One region of the Mesorhizobium sp. M0060 genome, then DNA from elsewhere that is predicted to be linked to it. Evidence: predicted binding sites of a transcription regulator. Region 1 holds the regulator's gene; the other holds the start of a gene.
What was found. Region 1 encodes LexA, which represses DNA repair genes until DNA is damaged. Its sites were predicted from a motif close to TGTTCNNNNTGTGTTCNG; they were not measured.

Region 1 (7,348 bases):
GGTCAAGAAATATGCCGCGGCCGCCGCGCTTTTTTCGATTGCGGCGTACCTCGTCTTTTCCGGCATCGTGGTGGCGGCCGAACGCAGCTTCATCATGCTGGCGGTGATGCTTATCGCCGTGCTGTTCGACCGGGCCGCGCTCACCATGCGCAATCTGGCGATCTCGGCCATCGCGGTCATCCTGGTGTCGCCGCACGAGGTGGTCGGTCCGAGTTTCCAGATGTCCTTCGCCGCGACTGCGGCCCTTGTCGGCGCCTATGCCGGCTGGTCCGATTACCGCGCCGGCAGGGCCACCACGCCGCCACCGCGGCGGTCGCCGCTACGCTTCGCCACCCGAAAGGTTCTGTTGGGCATGGGCGGCCTCGCGATGACCTCGATCATTGCAGGGGGCGCCACGGCGCTTTTCGCTATATGGCATTTCCAGCGCGTGGCGCCGCTCAGCCTGTTCGCCAATCTGGCGATCATGCCCATTGTCTCGCTGGTCGTCATGCCTTGCGCGGTCCTCAGCGCGCTGGCGATGCCGTTCGGCGCGGATGGGCCTTTCCTCTATGTGATGGGCAAGGGGCTGACGGCGATGATCGCCCTGTCCGGATGGATCTCCGAGCGCTCGCCGATCGACGCGGTCGGGCTGATTTCGCTGAGATCGGTCCTTCTGGTGACGATTGGTCTCATAATTGCCAGCATGGCCACGACCTGGCTGCGGCTCGCGGCACTTCCTTTCGCGCTCGCCGGCTTGCTGACGACTACGCAGACGCGCGCACCCGACGTATTGATCTCGGAGGACGCACGGCTGGTCGCGCTGCCGATCGGCAGCGGTGAACTCGCGGTCAACCGAGCACGCCCGAATGAATTCACCATCGACAACTGGAAACGCGCCCTGACCTCCGAGGCCATCGTCGCGCCGGAAACACCGGGAAAGAACGACCCGCAATTCGACATTGCCGACCCAGCCGATCTGCCAGCGGGCATGCCTTTCATTTGCACGGAGGGCCTCTGCCTTGCCCGCCATCCATCCGGTGCGATTGTCGCGCAAGCCAAGGACCGGGATTCTGCGCGGCCAGCCTGTGCTTTTGCCAGTTTGATCGTCATCGACGACGCCACCACCCATAACCCCTGCTACTACGACCGGCTGGTCCTCGTCGTCACCAAACGGCAACTGGCGCGCGCGGGAAGTGCCGCCGTGTATTTCGATCCACAAGCGGCAACGCGCGCAGAAATCCGCTTCGCGGTCGAAAAATCATACCGGCCCTGGCATATGCAGCGGAAGTTTTCACGCGAGGCCAGAGGCCTGCCGCCATATCGCAAGGCCGACAAGCCTAAGCCGGCACCACACCCAAGGGCGCAACTCAGTAGCGGCGGATCAGCCCGACGAGTTTGCCTTGCACCTTGACCCTGTCTGGCCCGAAGATGCGCGTCTCATAGGCCGGATTAGCGGCTTCCAGGGCGATCGAGGCGCCCTTGCGGCGGAACCGCTTCAGCGTCGCTTCCTCCTCGTCGACCAGAGCCACCACGATCTCACCGGGGCTCGCCGTATCGGCATTGCGGATGATGACCGTGTCGCCGTCGAAAATGCCGGCCTCGATCATCGAATCGCCTTTGACCTCAAGCGCATAATGCTCGCCGCCCATGATCATGTCCGGCGGCACGGAGATCGAATGCGTCTGGTGCTGGATGGCGTCGATCGGCACACCGGCGGCGATGCGGCCCATCACCGGAATCGACACGGCGACGACGACATCGTCGTCATTGCCGGCTGCAGGGACGCGCGACGATGTCGGCTTGCCTTGCCGTCCCAGGCTGCCCTGCCCAGGACCGCCTTGCCCAAGACTGCCCTGGATGACGCTCGGCGAGAACTTGCGTGCCGCATTGAGGCCTGGGGCGATCGAGTCGGGCAGGCGCAGCACCTCCAGGGCACGGGCCCTGTTGGGCAAACGGCGAATGAAGCCGCGCTCCTCCAGCGCCGTTATCAGCCGGTGGATTCCTGATTTGGAAGCCAGGTCGAGCGCTTCCTTCATCTCGTCGAAGGAGGGCGGGATACCGCTTTCCTTAAGCCTTTCGTGGATGAACATCAGCAGTTCGTGTTGTTTGCGTGTCAGCATAGCGACCCCCAACAGAATCAGAAAAACAAACCCAGAACAAACACTATCTGTTCCATTTGTGTTCCGCAACTGTTTAAAGTTTAATGAATGTGTTGACGGTTTGTTCAGCGTAACATCAGCACGTCGCAGGGAGCATCCGCCGCCGCGGCGGGTGCGAACGGTGCGCGAACGATCAGCCCGTTCGCATCGGCCAGCATTTTCAGCATTGAGGAATCCTGAATGCCGAACGGCGTCGCCACCAGCGTGCCGGCGTCGTGCCTGACAACAGCCCGCACATAATCCTGCCTGAGATCATTGGCCGGCATGGCAGCGCCGAGCCGCGCCCGACGTATATCCTGCTGAAAGGCCCGGCCGCCGAGCCGCGCCAGCAGCGGCTTCAGGAAGAGCTGGGTGCAGACCAGGCTTGCCACCGGATTGCCGGGCAGGCCGATGCAGCGGATGTCGCCCAGCCGCCCGAACATCAGCGGCTTGCCGGGCCGCATGGCGATCTTCCAGAAATCGAGGGTCATGCCTTGCCCGGTCAGCACGTCATGGACGAAGTCGTGGTCACCGACCGAGGCACCACCCAGCGTGACGATGACATTCGCGCCGGCCTTCACCGCCTTTGTCACCAGCGCAGCGATCGCCTCCTTGCGGTCCGGCGCGATGCCGAGATCGAGCGCGCGCGCGCCGACCGACTGTGCGGCGGCGGCGACGCCATAGGCGTTTGACGAGATGATCTGGTCGGGGCCAAGCTCGCTGCCCGGCGGCAGCAATTCGTCGCCGGTGGCGATGATGGCGACCAGCGGCCGCTTGACCACGCAGACCTCGGGGTGGTTGGCCGATGCTGCCAGTGACAAGGCCGCCGGATCTAGCAGGCGGCCCTGGCCCAGCAGGACGTCGCCCTTGGCGAAATCAAGCCCGAGGCGGCGGATGTTGCGCCCTTGCACCGTCGGCTCCGTCACTTCGACGCTGCCGCCGCCGAGGTCGCGGACGTTCTCCTGGATGACGATGGTGTCGGCGCCTTCGGGAAGCGGCGCACCGGTAAAGATGCGTACGGCTTGCCCTTGCTGCACCGCCCCGGCAAAGCCGCGTCCGGCTGGCGCCATGCCGATCACCGAAAGCTTTGCTGGTAGGGACGCGATATCGGCGGCCCGCACGGCATAGCCGTCCATGGCGGAGGCATTGAACGGCGGCTGGGTGCGGAGCGCCACAACCGGCTCCGCCAGCACGCGGTCTGCGGCATCCAGCAGTGCGACGCGTTCGCCCGGCAGCGCTGCTGCGCCGTGCAGCAGGCGCTCGAGCGCCTCGGCAACTGGGACCAGCGCCATTATCGGCCCGCCCCGGTGGTCCCATCTCCGGTGACCCCGGTGACCTTGTAGTCGCCGGATTTGCCGCCGGTCTTTTCAACCAGCCTGATGCCGGAGATAACCATGGCACGGTCGACCGCCTTGGCCATGTCATAGATCGTCAGGCAAGCTACCGAGACGGCCGTGAGCGCCTCCATCTCGACTCCGGTCTTGCCGGTAACGCGGGTCAGTGCTGTCACCTTCAGGCCGGGCAGCGCCGCGTCCGGCTCGATATCGACGGATATCTTGGTCAGCAGCAGCGGATGACAGAGCGGGATCAATTCATGCGTCTTCTTGGCCGCCATGATACCGGCGATGCGCGCGGTGCCCAGGACATCGCCCTTCTTGGCATCGCCGGCGAGGATCATGTCCAGCGTCTCGGGCCGCATCGAGACGAAGCCCTCTGCGACTGCCGTGCGCACCGTCTCAGCCTTGTCGCCGACATCGACCATGTTGGCTTCGCCCTGTGCGCCAAGATGGGTGAGGGCGGCCGCCATCCTCAGACCGCCTTAGAGCGACGTGCGTCCGTTTGGACGCACAAAGTACGCTCTAACACTTTGAATCTATGCATCGTGCTCTCCGAAAATCGACTCCGATTTTCGGGCCGATGCATTGGCCGGCGCCTTGCCCGTCAAAAGCAGGCGCGTTGCCGCGGTCACGTCCTGTTGACGCATCAGGCTCTCGCCGACCAGGAAAGTGGCGATGCCGCTCCGCTCCAGCCGGCGGCAATCCTCATGCGAAAAGATACCGCTCTCGCTGACCAGCAGGCGGTCGGCCGGCACCATCGCGGCCAGCCGTTCCGAGGTCTCGAGGCTGGTTTCGAAGGTCCGCAGATTGCGGTTGTTGATACCGATCAGCCGCGACGACAGCCGCAGCGCGCGTTCCATTTCGGCCTCGTCATGCACCTCGACCAGCGCGTCCATGCCGAGCTCGAAAGCTGTCGCTTCGAGTTCCCTTGCCACCGCGTCGGCGACGCTGGCCATGATGATCAGGATGGCGTCGGCGCCCCATGCCCTGGCCTCGTAGACCTGATAGGGGTCGAACAGGAAATCCTTGCGCAAGGCTGGCAACTCGACGGCAGCGCGCGCAGTGGTGAGGAATTCGGGCGCGCCCTGGAAGGAGGGTGCGTCGGTCAGCACCGAAAGGCAGGCGGCACCGCCTTTCGCATAGGCCCTGGCCAGCGCCGGCGGATCGAAATCGGCGCGGATCAGGCCCTTGGACGGGCTTGCTTTCTTGATTTCGGCGATCAGCGCGAACCTGCCGGATTTGCGCCTGGCCTCAAGAGCGGAGAGAAAGCCGCGCGGCGCATCGGCGTCCTTGGCCCGCGCCTTGATCTCGGCAAACGGCGCGCGCGCCTTGGCCGCCGCGATCTCGTCGCGCTTGTAGGCCTCGATCTTGCGCAGGATATCGGACATAGCCCTAACCGTTCGAAATCTCGACCAGCCTGTCGAGCACTTTCAGCGCGCGGCCGCTGTCGATGGCCTGCGCCGCCGTCACCATGCCGTCGGCAAGCGTCGTCGCCTTGCCGGCCACCACCAGCCCGGCGCCGGCATTCATCAGCACCGTATCGCGAAAGGCGCCGGCAGCGCCGCCCAGCATATCGCGCAGCGCCTGGGCATTGTGGGCGGCGTCGCCGCCGCGCAACTCGTCCTTGGTGTGACGCTTCAGCCCGACGGCTTCCGGCGTCAGCATAAAGCTGCGGATCTCGCCGCCGGACAGTTCGGCGACCTGCGTCTCGCCGGTGGTGGTGATCTCGTCATAGCCGTCGCCATGGACGACCCAAGCGTGGTCGGCACCAAGCGCCTTCAACGTTTCTGCCACCGGCATGATCCATTCGGGCAGGAACACGCCGACCATCTGCCGTCTGACACTGGCCGGATTGGAAAGCGGGCCCAGCAGGTTGAAGATGGTGCGGGTGCCGAGCTCGACCCGGATCGGGCCGACATGCTTCATCGCCGGGTGATGCGCCGGCGCGAACATGAAGCCGACTCCGGCCTCTTGGATGCAGCGGCCGATCGTCTCCGGAGGGATGTCGATCTTGACGCCCAATGCGATCAGCACATCGGCGGCGCCGGTCAGCGAGGACAGTCCGCGGTTGCCGTGCTTGGCGACGGGCACGCCGCTGCCGACGATGACGAAGGCGGATGCGGTCGAAATGTTGACGCTGTGCGAATTGTCGCCGCCGGTGCCGACAATGTCGATGGCGCCCTCGGGGGCGTCGACGCGCAGCATCTTGGCGCGCATGGTGGCGACGGCGCCGGAGATCTCGCTGACCGTCTCACCGCGCACGCGCAATGCCATCAGGAAGCCGCCGATCTGGCCGGGTGTGGCGTCGCCGGACATGATGATGTCGAAGGCCTCGCGTGCCTCCTCGAAAGAAAGGGCGCTGCCGGCGGCGACCTTGGCGATGTGAATCTTCAGCGCGCTCATCTGGCCAGGGCTTGGGTTACGGCCGTCTGATCGATGCGGACGTCATATTGCGTCTGCAACTGCGCCACCAATTGGTCGAGCAGGTCGTCGGACATACCGGAGGTGAAGGATTTCTGAGCGTCCTGGGGTACTGAGCTGGCGTCGGCCCCGGCAGGCTCGAACACCTCGGCGACCTTGAACAGGATCTGTCCGTCGCCCGTAGGCGAGGGGATCAGCCCGGTCCCGCCTTCGCCGACGCCGAACATCGCGGCGGCCCCTTCCTTGCCGAAATCGACGTCGTCAGCATCGCGCTTGACGCCGCGCTTGGTCTGCTTTTCGAGCTTGAGCTCACCGGCGATCACCTCGAGCGTGGCGCCAGCCTTGAGACGCTTCTCGAGCTCTTGCGCTTTTGCGGTGAGCCGTTTGGTAGTCTCCGCCGCGGTCCAATCGGCCACGACCTTCTGGCGGACTTCATCCAACGTGCGGTCACGGGCCGGCGTGATCGCGCTCACGTCGTAGAAGACGAAGCCGTTATCGGCGGTGGTGAGACCTTCATTGTCGGTTCCGGGTTCGGATTCGAACACCGCCTTGATGAGCTGTGGCGATTCCGGCAGGTCTTTGACGATGGTTCCATCCGGCCGTTGGCCGGTGCGGTCGATGGCGTCGATGGTGACGACCTTCAGCTTCAATTTGGCGGCTGCCTCAGCGAGCGAACTGCCCGAGGCGCGCGTATCCTCGTAATTGTCGTGCACGTCCAACAAGATGCGGCTTGCCTCGCCTAGAGCCAGGTCCTTGCGGATCTGCTCGGACACTTCGGCCCGCGGCTTCACCACTTCGGGCTTGATCTCGGTGACGCGCAGCAGAACGGGGCCGAAGGCGCCTTGTACGACCGGACTGACTTCATTGACGTTGAGCTTGAAGGCAGCATCGGCAACCGCCTTGTCGGCGATCTTGTCCTTGGCCAGCGTGCCGAGCAGCGTGTCGGCCGGCGTCTTGCCTTCGGCGGCGACGATCTTGTCGAAGGTCGCGCCGGTCTTGAGCGAATCGAGCGCCGCCTTTGCGGCATCAGGCGTTTTGAACACAAGCTGCTCGATGGTGCGCATCTCCGGCGTGGTGTAGCGCGCCTTGTTCTTGTTGTAGTCGTCGCTGACCTGTTGGTCGGTCACTGCGCTCAAATCCATGATGTCTTCCGGTTCGAGCCTGACATAGGAGAACTTGCGGTATTCGGGCGCGGCGTAGGTTTTCTTGTTTTCCCCGAAATAGGCCGAAAGCACGCTGTCGGACGGCGCTTCTATCGGTTCGACAAGCGATTTCGGCAAGGTCAGGTAGTCGATGGTGCGATCTTCGCCGCGGTAGAGCGCGACCGCCCTGAAGAATGTATCCGGGGCCTTGAGGCCATCCGAAACCGCCTCGACGATCTGCTGGCGGACCGCCACCTGGGCGCGGTTCTTCAAATAGTCTTCCGGCCGCATGCCGATCTGCCGAAGCAGATACTCGAAGGTTCTCCTGTCG
Region 2 (7,348 bases), on a different contig from region 1:
CCCTCAACGGCCAGACCGGGACGGCAGTTCCGCTTAAATGTGAGGTCGTCATTCGCGCCGCTCATATGCGATCGGCGCGAACCTCATTCCGCTTCCTAGTCATCCATCGTGCACGCGCCAGATGTGTCGCCCACGCCCGGAAAGCCCTCTCTGGCTCCTGCTCCGGGTCAATGTGCAGCACGATGCGGGCGACCTCACGCCAATCGGTCCCCTCCGCCGAAGCATCGAGCAGCCGGATATAAGTAAGCATACGATCCTCGTCATACCCGGTCGGCACCGAAGATGTCGGCGCCGCGTTCGCGATATGAAGGTTTGGCAGTGGCTTTAGCATTGCGACCTACCAGCAATGGCGCACCGTAGCAGCCTATGGAGACGCCAGCGCCCTTTGATCGGAGGATGCGGCGATCGAGATTCGCCTCGACAGTCGACAAATGCGGGCCTCAGGCGGGAGTTCACCGCCCAGGAGGGGTCACGCCTCGTTACATCGCGATCGGGTCGACGCAATCTTGAGGTATTTTAGTGGAACCTAATTTAATCGGCGCAATTATGCGTGCGTGAGAAAGGATGAAATCCAGACTGTCACTGAAAGCTGGCTATCGGGAGATCGGCTGGCCGATGATCCAGTGATTGCCGTCGATCTGGCCGAACGGATATTACAGGCAGCCGAAAACGACAGGATTGTCTGCATCGTCGTGGCAGCGGAGCATCCGGAAACCGAGCGCATCGAGAAAGCAGAGCCTCAGGAGACCAGAATTACGGCAGGTTTCGTCCGAGACTTTGAAGTGATGCTGCTTGTTCTTTATGCGGCCTACGCTCTCATTGTGCTGGGTGCGACGGCTTTCGTTTTGCTGGAATTGGGCCATATTCTGTAGGCAAACGTCGGCAACGCGACGGCGCCCGATTGTCGCTGCTTGACGGGATACATACGGCGCGGACCACAACCCGCATGAGGCTTGGAAGGAGGGGCCACGTTGCGCCGGCGGCCCCACCCTGGCGCACCGCCAGAGGCGTTTTCGCCCCGCTTGCGCTAATTTAGGGCTCTCGGTTCGTGGCATCTTGCAAATTTGTGGAACGAGGCTGCCCCTCAAGGGTTTTTCTATTAGAGGGACGTTAAGGAAGGAGGTAGCTATGAAGAAGCTCCTGCTTGCCTCGGTGATCGCCATCGCCTCGGCGGCTTCCGTGATTGGCCCGGCGAATGCCGGCGGCAGCGTCACGATCGGCATCGGCAACGGCTATGACGACGACTATTATTATCGCCACCATCGGTATTCCGATTACGACGATGAGTACGTTCCCCGTTACCGCTATGATGTCTACGACGAGGACTACAGGCCGCGCTACCGGTACCACCGGCGCTGCTACACCGAAGTCGTCAAGCACTGGCGTCATCACCACCGGGTTATCGAAAGAATCCGTGTCTGCCGTCGTTGACGGATCGATCCGGCCGGTAGTGCCGGCCGGATCGGCGGGGCTCCTCACCTCGGCTTGCGCATCAGCATCATGCCGTAATGCACAGCCAATATGTCGAGCCCGATCTTGAGTAGCTTCACCACCACGTCGCGCGGCTCGCCGGCCAGTTCGGCCAGGCTCTTGACCGTTGCGTCGGCACAGCAGACCTTTTGCACGATGCCGGCGATCTCCCAGTGGGCAAGCGCCTTGGTGGCCTGGGCATGGTCGCGGCCGGCGGACAGGATGTGTTCTGCGACGCCGCTGCCGGTGCGGCCGCCGTCGACGCGCTCGGCCCAGGCCATCGGCTTGGCGGTTGCCTCGGACGAGTTGCGGAAATCCTGGCGGTAGCGCATGCCTGCCTCGCGCTGCTGGCGCGACAACGAGGTGAGGCCGGTCAGCGGGTCGACATTGCGCACCCGCACGATGCCGCCGGTCGCGGTGTGGCCGTCATTGGAAACCTCATAGAGGCGCGCCGCCTCCTGCGTTCCTTTGGCCAGCCGCTTGCGGCCGAACCGGTCCTCCTTCAGCGCGAAATCATGGCCGATCTCCTTGCGGATGCGCACCTGCTCGGCCTCGCCCTTCGGCAATCGCGGCAGCCTGGCTTTGGCTTTTTGCGCGGTTTTGTTGCTCATCGGCTCGGTCCTCCTGGTTTTCTGTCGTCGGGCTCTGGCGAATTTCCGTCATCCAGCGGGGCTCAAATCGCTTCGGCCGGCAGCGTGCGTAGGAAGCGCGCCGCGTGATAGGCGCAGTAGCTTTTCGAAGGCTTTGTGCGCAGCCCGCAGCACAGCATGTCCAAACCGGGGCGACTGCCGGGGGCATCGTTTTCGGCATCCTCCTGCAGCGTCGTGTCGAGCGGCGCGCGGCAGCGGTCGAACAGGCAATCGATGAAGCGCATGGCGACGAAATGTGGCTGGCGGCCGCCGGCGGCGATCGGGCGCGGCGCCGGCATTTCGAGCGGCTCGCCATCGGACCCGGTGATCCGAGTCGAACCCGGCTGCCAGGCCGGCGGCGCCAGCCTGGCTGACAGCCTTGCCGGGCGGCAGTGATGCTCGGCCGGTACCGCCCCTGCTTGGCCGGCGGGATTCGGCGGCTCTGGCGCCGATTTTCCATGCCGGCCGCCACACCAGCCTTTGGATCTGGAAAGGCCGATGGCGCGCAGACGGGCGGTGCGGTGGACGATGCCGATGATGGCCGCGCGCGAGGCCGGGCGGCCGCGCAGCGCACTCAGCCGGGTGGCGATCTTCGCGGCCGACAGCCCGCTCATCAACCAGTTCTCGATTTGTTCCAATTCGGAGGCGGAATAGCGGGCGGCCATGATGTTTTATTCCCTGCAAGGGTGGTTGTGTGCGGCGCCGGCTTCGCCGGCTCTCAGGCTCGAAAGCCGATCAGCCTTCGCGTGGCCTGCTACGATCGAGCTTCATCTCGGCCGCCTGCCTAGTTGCGCCGGACACTGCCTTGCCGGTCCGCTTGTCTAAGGCGATGACCGTGCCGTCTACGGTGCGGATCCAGGAAACCTCGGCATCCGCGTTGCTGGTCGACGGGTAATTCGTGGCCGGAGCCGTGAGGGGAACGGCTCCGGCCGTTCCGGCCGCTTGCGCTGCCGGATCCGAGGCGCGAGCCTCGGGCATCGTCCCGGCCGGGGAGGAGGACAGCCGCCACGGAGGGGAAAGGTTTGGCACATGCATGGCCTTGGCGATCGGTTGCGCTACCGCCTCCAGGCGAGCGCTGCCGGCGCGCTGAAGGGCGGATTCGAGGACCGAAAGCTGGTGAAGCGACTTGTGCATGACCGTATAAGAGCATAACTCAAACAGTAATACAAGCGATTCTTGCATAGACGAAACCGAATCTTATGCCTCAGATGGAGCCATGGTGAAAACTGCACTGTCGGTCAAGGTCGGGGCGGCGATCCGCCGGGCGCGCAAGCAGCGCGGTCTGGTGATGCGCCACATTGCCGAGCACAACGACACCGATGTCGCTGCCGTCGGCAATTGGGAAACCGGGCGCAACCTGCCCAAGACCGAGAACCTTTTGAAGACCGCCGCCTTCCTGCGCGTCGACCCGGTGGCGCTCGGCAAGGGCGAGGTCGTCTTCCTCGAAGATTCCGGGCCGGTCGCCGATGCCGAGATCGTCACCGATCCCGGCCCCCTGCCCGCCGGGCCGATGGATATCCAGCTTCTCGGCACCGCCGTCGGCGGCGACGATGGCGACTTCACCTTCAACGGCCAGCCGGCCGGCTATGTCCAGCGGCCGCCTGGGATCCGGCATCTGCGCAACGTGTTTGCGCTGCACGTGCTGAGCGATTCGATGGTGCCGCGCTACGAGCCCGGCGAGATGATCTATTGCGGCGGCCGCGAGGCCGTGCCCGGCGACCATGTGGTGATCGAGACGCTGCCCGAGGAGAACGAGCACAACGGCAAGGCCTTCATCAAGAAGCTGGTCAAGCGCACCGCCGCCGAACTGATCGTCGAGCAATACAACCCGCCCAAGACGCTGACCTTCAACCGCTACGCGATCAAGAACGTCTTCCGCGTCATCCCGCTCAAGGAATTGCTGGGGTATTGACGCGGCGCTGGCGCGCGCCCTTCTCCCCTTGTGGGAGAAGGTGGATCGGCGCGCAGCGCCGAGCCGGATGAGGGGTGTTGGAAGAAATGAGGTGTTAAAAATATTCGAACGATTCTAAATCCTTACGTCTTCAACTCCGCGATCCGTCCAACACCCCTCATCCGACCGAGCTTCGCTCGGCCGCCTTCTCCCACAAGGAGAGAAGGAAGAACACCGCCCTCCCCTTCAAGCCCGCCTCGATTGCTCCGGCTCGCGGCCATTGAGCATCCGCGCCTCGGCCAGGGCCCGCTGCCGGTCGTCGATGAAGGCTGCCTGGATCGAAACGGCGGCGCCCGGCAGGCCGTCGGCCCGGCAGGCCTTGCAGATCAGGCGCCCCGAAAGTGCCGCCAGCGGCGTCTCCGGCCTCACCCCATGCCGCTTGAGCTCGGCCGGCTTCCACCACCTGTTGCGGCCGCAATCGATGCACTCGACGGCAATCGAGACAACATCGGCGATCGTCGCTTCCTTGCCTGCTAATGCCATAGCCATCCCCATCTTTGTTCCTGCTTTGTTCGCAACATTATCGGTTTTCGGAGCGGAGTCGAGTCGGTTCCGCTTACATTGACGTGAAAGTTTCACTTGTCATATTATTTGAGTTATGCTTATATCGATGTGCGAGCTGGAATCGGCGCGAGCAACAGAACTGCGGCCGCTCCGTCGGCCGGCAGCAAGGGAACGACGATGGACCCAGCCCAGTTCGCCCATGCCTGCGGCTATACTGGCGACAGCCCGGCCATGCTCGCCGCCTTCGCGGCCATCCGCCAGGACGGCATTCGCAAGGCGCGCCAGGGCCATCGCCGGCGCAAGGCGGCGATCGACCGGATGAAGCCGAGCCGCGCTTTGTTCCTGGTGGCGATCCGCCCGGCGCAGTCGGCCGAGGAAGCGATCGAGGACGCCGCCCGCTTCCTGTCGATATTCCGCAACATGCCGCGCTGGCGGCAGGAAAGGCGCGGCGCCGACCTCGCCCGGGCCAGGCAGCAGCGCCTCTTCGCCCGCTTCTTCCGCCGCTACGGCCACCGCCTTTGGGCGCTGGAGGCGGCGTAGCGTTGGCCGGGAACCAGCCACCTCGTTTTCACTGAAAGCTCGGCGGGACAGCGCCCCCTCTGTCCCGCCGAGCTTGCTTGCATCAGACGCTGGCGTTCGCTTGCGACTCAAGTGGGACATTGCGATCGCCGACACCGCGCCGTATGTCTCCACGTGATGAGCGAGATCGAATTCCGTCGCGCGCAAGCGCCCGACCTGCCGGCGATCGTTGCAATGCTTGCCGACGACATCCTCGGCGCGGGCCGGGAAGACCCGTCCACGCCGCTCGCGCCTTCCTATCTCGATGCCTTCAGGGCGATCGATGCCGACCCCGACCAGTTGTTGGCCGTGGCTGTCGAGGCCGGGCAAGTGATCGGCACCCTGCAACTCAGCTTCACTCCCGGCATTTCGAGGAAAGGCGCCTGGCGCGGGCAGATCGAAGGCGTTCGCGTCGCCCGGCAATGGCGCTCCCGCGGCATCGGCAAGCTGATGGTCGAATGGGCGGTTGAAACGTGCCGCTCGCGCGACTGCAGCTTCATTCAGCTCACCACGGACAAGGAACGACGGGAGGCGCACGCATTCTACGAGCGCCTCGGTTTCACCGCCAGCCATCTCGGCTACAAGATGGCGCTGTAGGTCAGCATTTCATCGCATGCAGCGCCAACTGCTCTTCTTCGCCGGCCCACTGATGGAGCATTGACAAGCCGGCCTTCCGCCCTGCTCCATCCGCTCCATGATTTACGACCGACGCTGGCTTGAAGCAGCCTTTCGCGCAAAGCCCCGGCAGAAGTTCCTGTTCTTCTGGGGCCATGAGCCGTCCAAGGACGGCCGCATAGCCGCATCGTGCTTCAGCCAGTGGTGGCATGCGCCCTTTATCGTCGATGGCCTGAGCTATCCGACTGCGGAACATTGGATGATGGCTGAGAAGGCACGTCTGTTCGGTGATGCTCAGGCGGCAACGCAAATCCTCAAGGCGGCGAGCCCCAAGCAGGCAAAGCAGCTTGGCCGGCAGGTGAGCGGCTTCGATGGGGCCAAATGGGATGCCGACAAATACCGCATCGTCGCCGAAGGGAGCTTTCAGAAATTCCGGCAGAACGCGGCGCTGCGCGAATATCTGCTGTCGACGCATGACAAGGTGCTGGTCGAGGCAAGCCCTGTCGACCGGGTGTGGGGCATCGGCCTTGCGGCGGATGACGAGAGGGTCGCGAACCCGCTGCTGTGGCGCGGCGAGAACCTGTTGGGATTCGCGCTGATGCAGGCCAGGGATCGGCTGCGCGGCTGAACAGACTGAGCGACGCGCATGCCGCGCGTCCGCCCGGCGTCTCGGTGGGCGGTAGCCTTTGCGCTGCTTGACAATCCGCCGGCAACGTTCTCTTTATGTTCCATTCAAAACTCTAGACAATGCGGCGTTTGAACCGCCGCGGGCGAACGGGCCGGATGGAAGCCAACATCCTCCACGCGGATCTGGATGCCTTCTATGCCTCGGTCGAACAATTGCTCGACCCGGCTCTGCGCGGCAAGCCGATCGCCGTCGGCGGCGGCGTTGTGCTGGCGGCCTCCTATGAAGCCAAGGCCTTCGGCGTACGCGGCGGCATGCCGGGGCGGCGTGCGCGGGAGCTCTGCCCCGGGCTGATTTTCGTCGGCGGCCATTTCAAGGACTATCAGCGGCTGGGCGATGCGGCCATCAAGGTGCTCGGCGATTTCACGCCTGTGGTCGAGCGGATTTCCATCGACGAGGCCTTTGCCGACGTCGCCGGCTGCACCCACCTGTTCGGCTCACCGGCCGAGATCGCCGGCAAGATCCGCCGCCGCGTGCGGGCCGAGCTCGGCCTGCCGATCTCGGTCGGCGTGGCGCGCACCAAGCATCTGGCCAAGATCGCCTCACAGGTCGCCAAGCCCGACGGGCTGGTGGTGGTCGATCCGCGCGACGAGCTGGAATTCCTCCACGATCTGCCGGTCGAGCTAATGTGGGGTGTCGGTCCGGTCACCAGGGAGCGGCTGGCCGGCATCGGCGTCAACACCATCGGCGAGCTGGCGAAGACCAACGGTGGGGCGCTGGAGCGCCTGCTCGGGCCGGCGGCCGGAGAAAAACTCAACGCGCTGGCGTGGAACCGCGATCCGCGCAAGCTCGAGACGCAGCGCCGGGCGCGCTCGGCCGGCGCGCAATCGGCGCTCGGCCGAAAACCCGCCGACGAGGAAGTCTTCGTGCCGGCGCTGCTGCATCTGGCCGACAGGGTCGCCACCAGATTGCGGGCGAAATCCCGGCCCGGCCGCA

Region 2: a site for LexA is predicted at 6,441-6,458, ahead of dinB (DNA polymerase IV). Genes of this name have one in related genera too.

The regions. Positions count from the first base shown of each region.
Region 1 covers NZ_JAMYUP010000004.1:129,271-136,618, forward strand. Annotated here, with positions in the region: gene NKJ94_RS06140 (ComEC/Rec2 family competence protein) at 1-1,390, shown strand, start outside; gene lexA (transcriptional repressor LexA) at 1,347-2,099, opposite strand; gene NKJ94_RS06150 (molybdopterin molybdotransferase MoeA) at 2,204-3,409, opposite strand; gene moaC (cyclic pyranopterin monophosphate synthase MoaC) at 3,409-3,924, opposite strand; gene trpC (indole-3-glycerol phosphate synthase TrpC) at 3,991-4,842, opposite strand; gene trpD (anthranilate phosphoribosyltransferase) at 4,847-5,857, opposite strand; gene NKJ94_RS06170 (SurA N-terminal domain-containing protein) at 5,854-7,348, opposite strand, start outside.
Region 2 covers NZ_JAMYUP010000005.1:102,546-109,893, reverse strand. Annotated here, with positions in the region: gene NKJ94_RS07595 (DUF2285 domain-containing protein) at 62-331, opposite strand; gene NKJ94_RS07590 (hypothetical protein) at 555-872, shown strand; gene NKJ94_RS07585 (hypothetical protein) at 1,129-1,431, shown strand; gene NKJ94_RS07580 (DUF6456 domain-containing protein) at 1,476-2,081, opposite strand; gene NKJ94_RS07575 (GcrA cell cycle regulator) at 2,144-2,764, opposite strand; gene NKJ94_RS07570 (hypothetical protein) at 2,835-3,233, opposite strand; gene NKJ94_RS07565 (XRE family transcriptional regulator) at 3,316-4,011, shown strand; gene NKJ94_RS07560 (hypothetical protein) at 4,237-4,539, opposite strand; gene NKJ94_RS07555 (hypothetical protein) at 4,732-5,094, shown strand; gene NKJ94_RS07550 (GNAT family N-acetyltransferase) at 5,251-5,709, shown strand; gene ybiA (riboflavin biosynthesis intermediates N-glycosidase) at 5,807-6,355, shown strand; gene dinB (DNA polymerase IV) at 6,511-7,348, shown strand, end outside.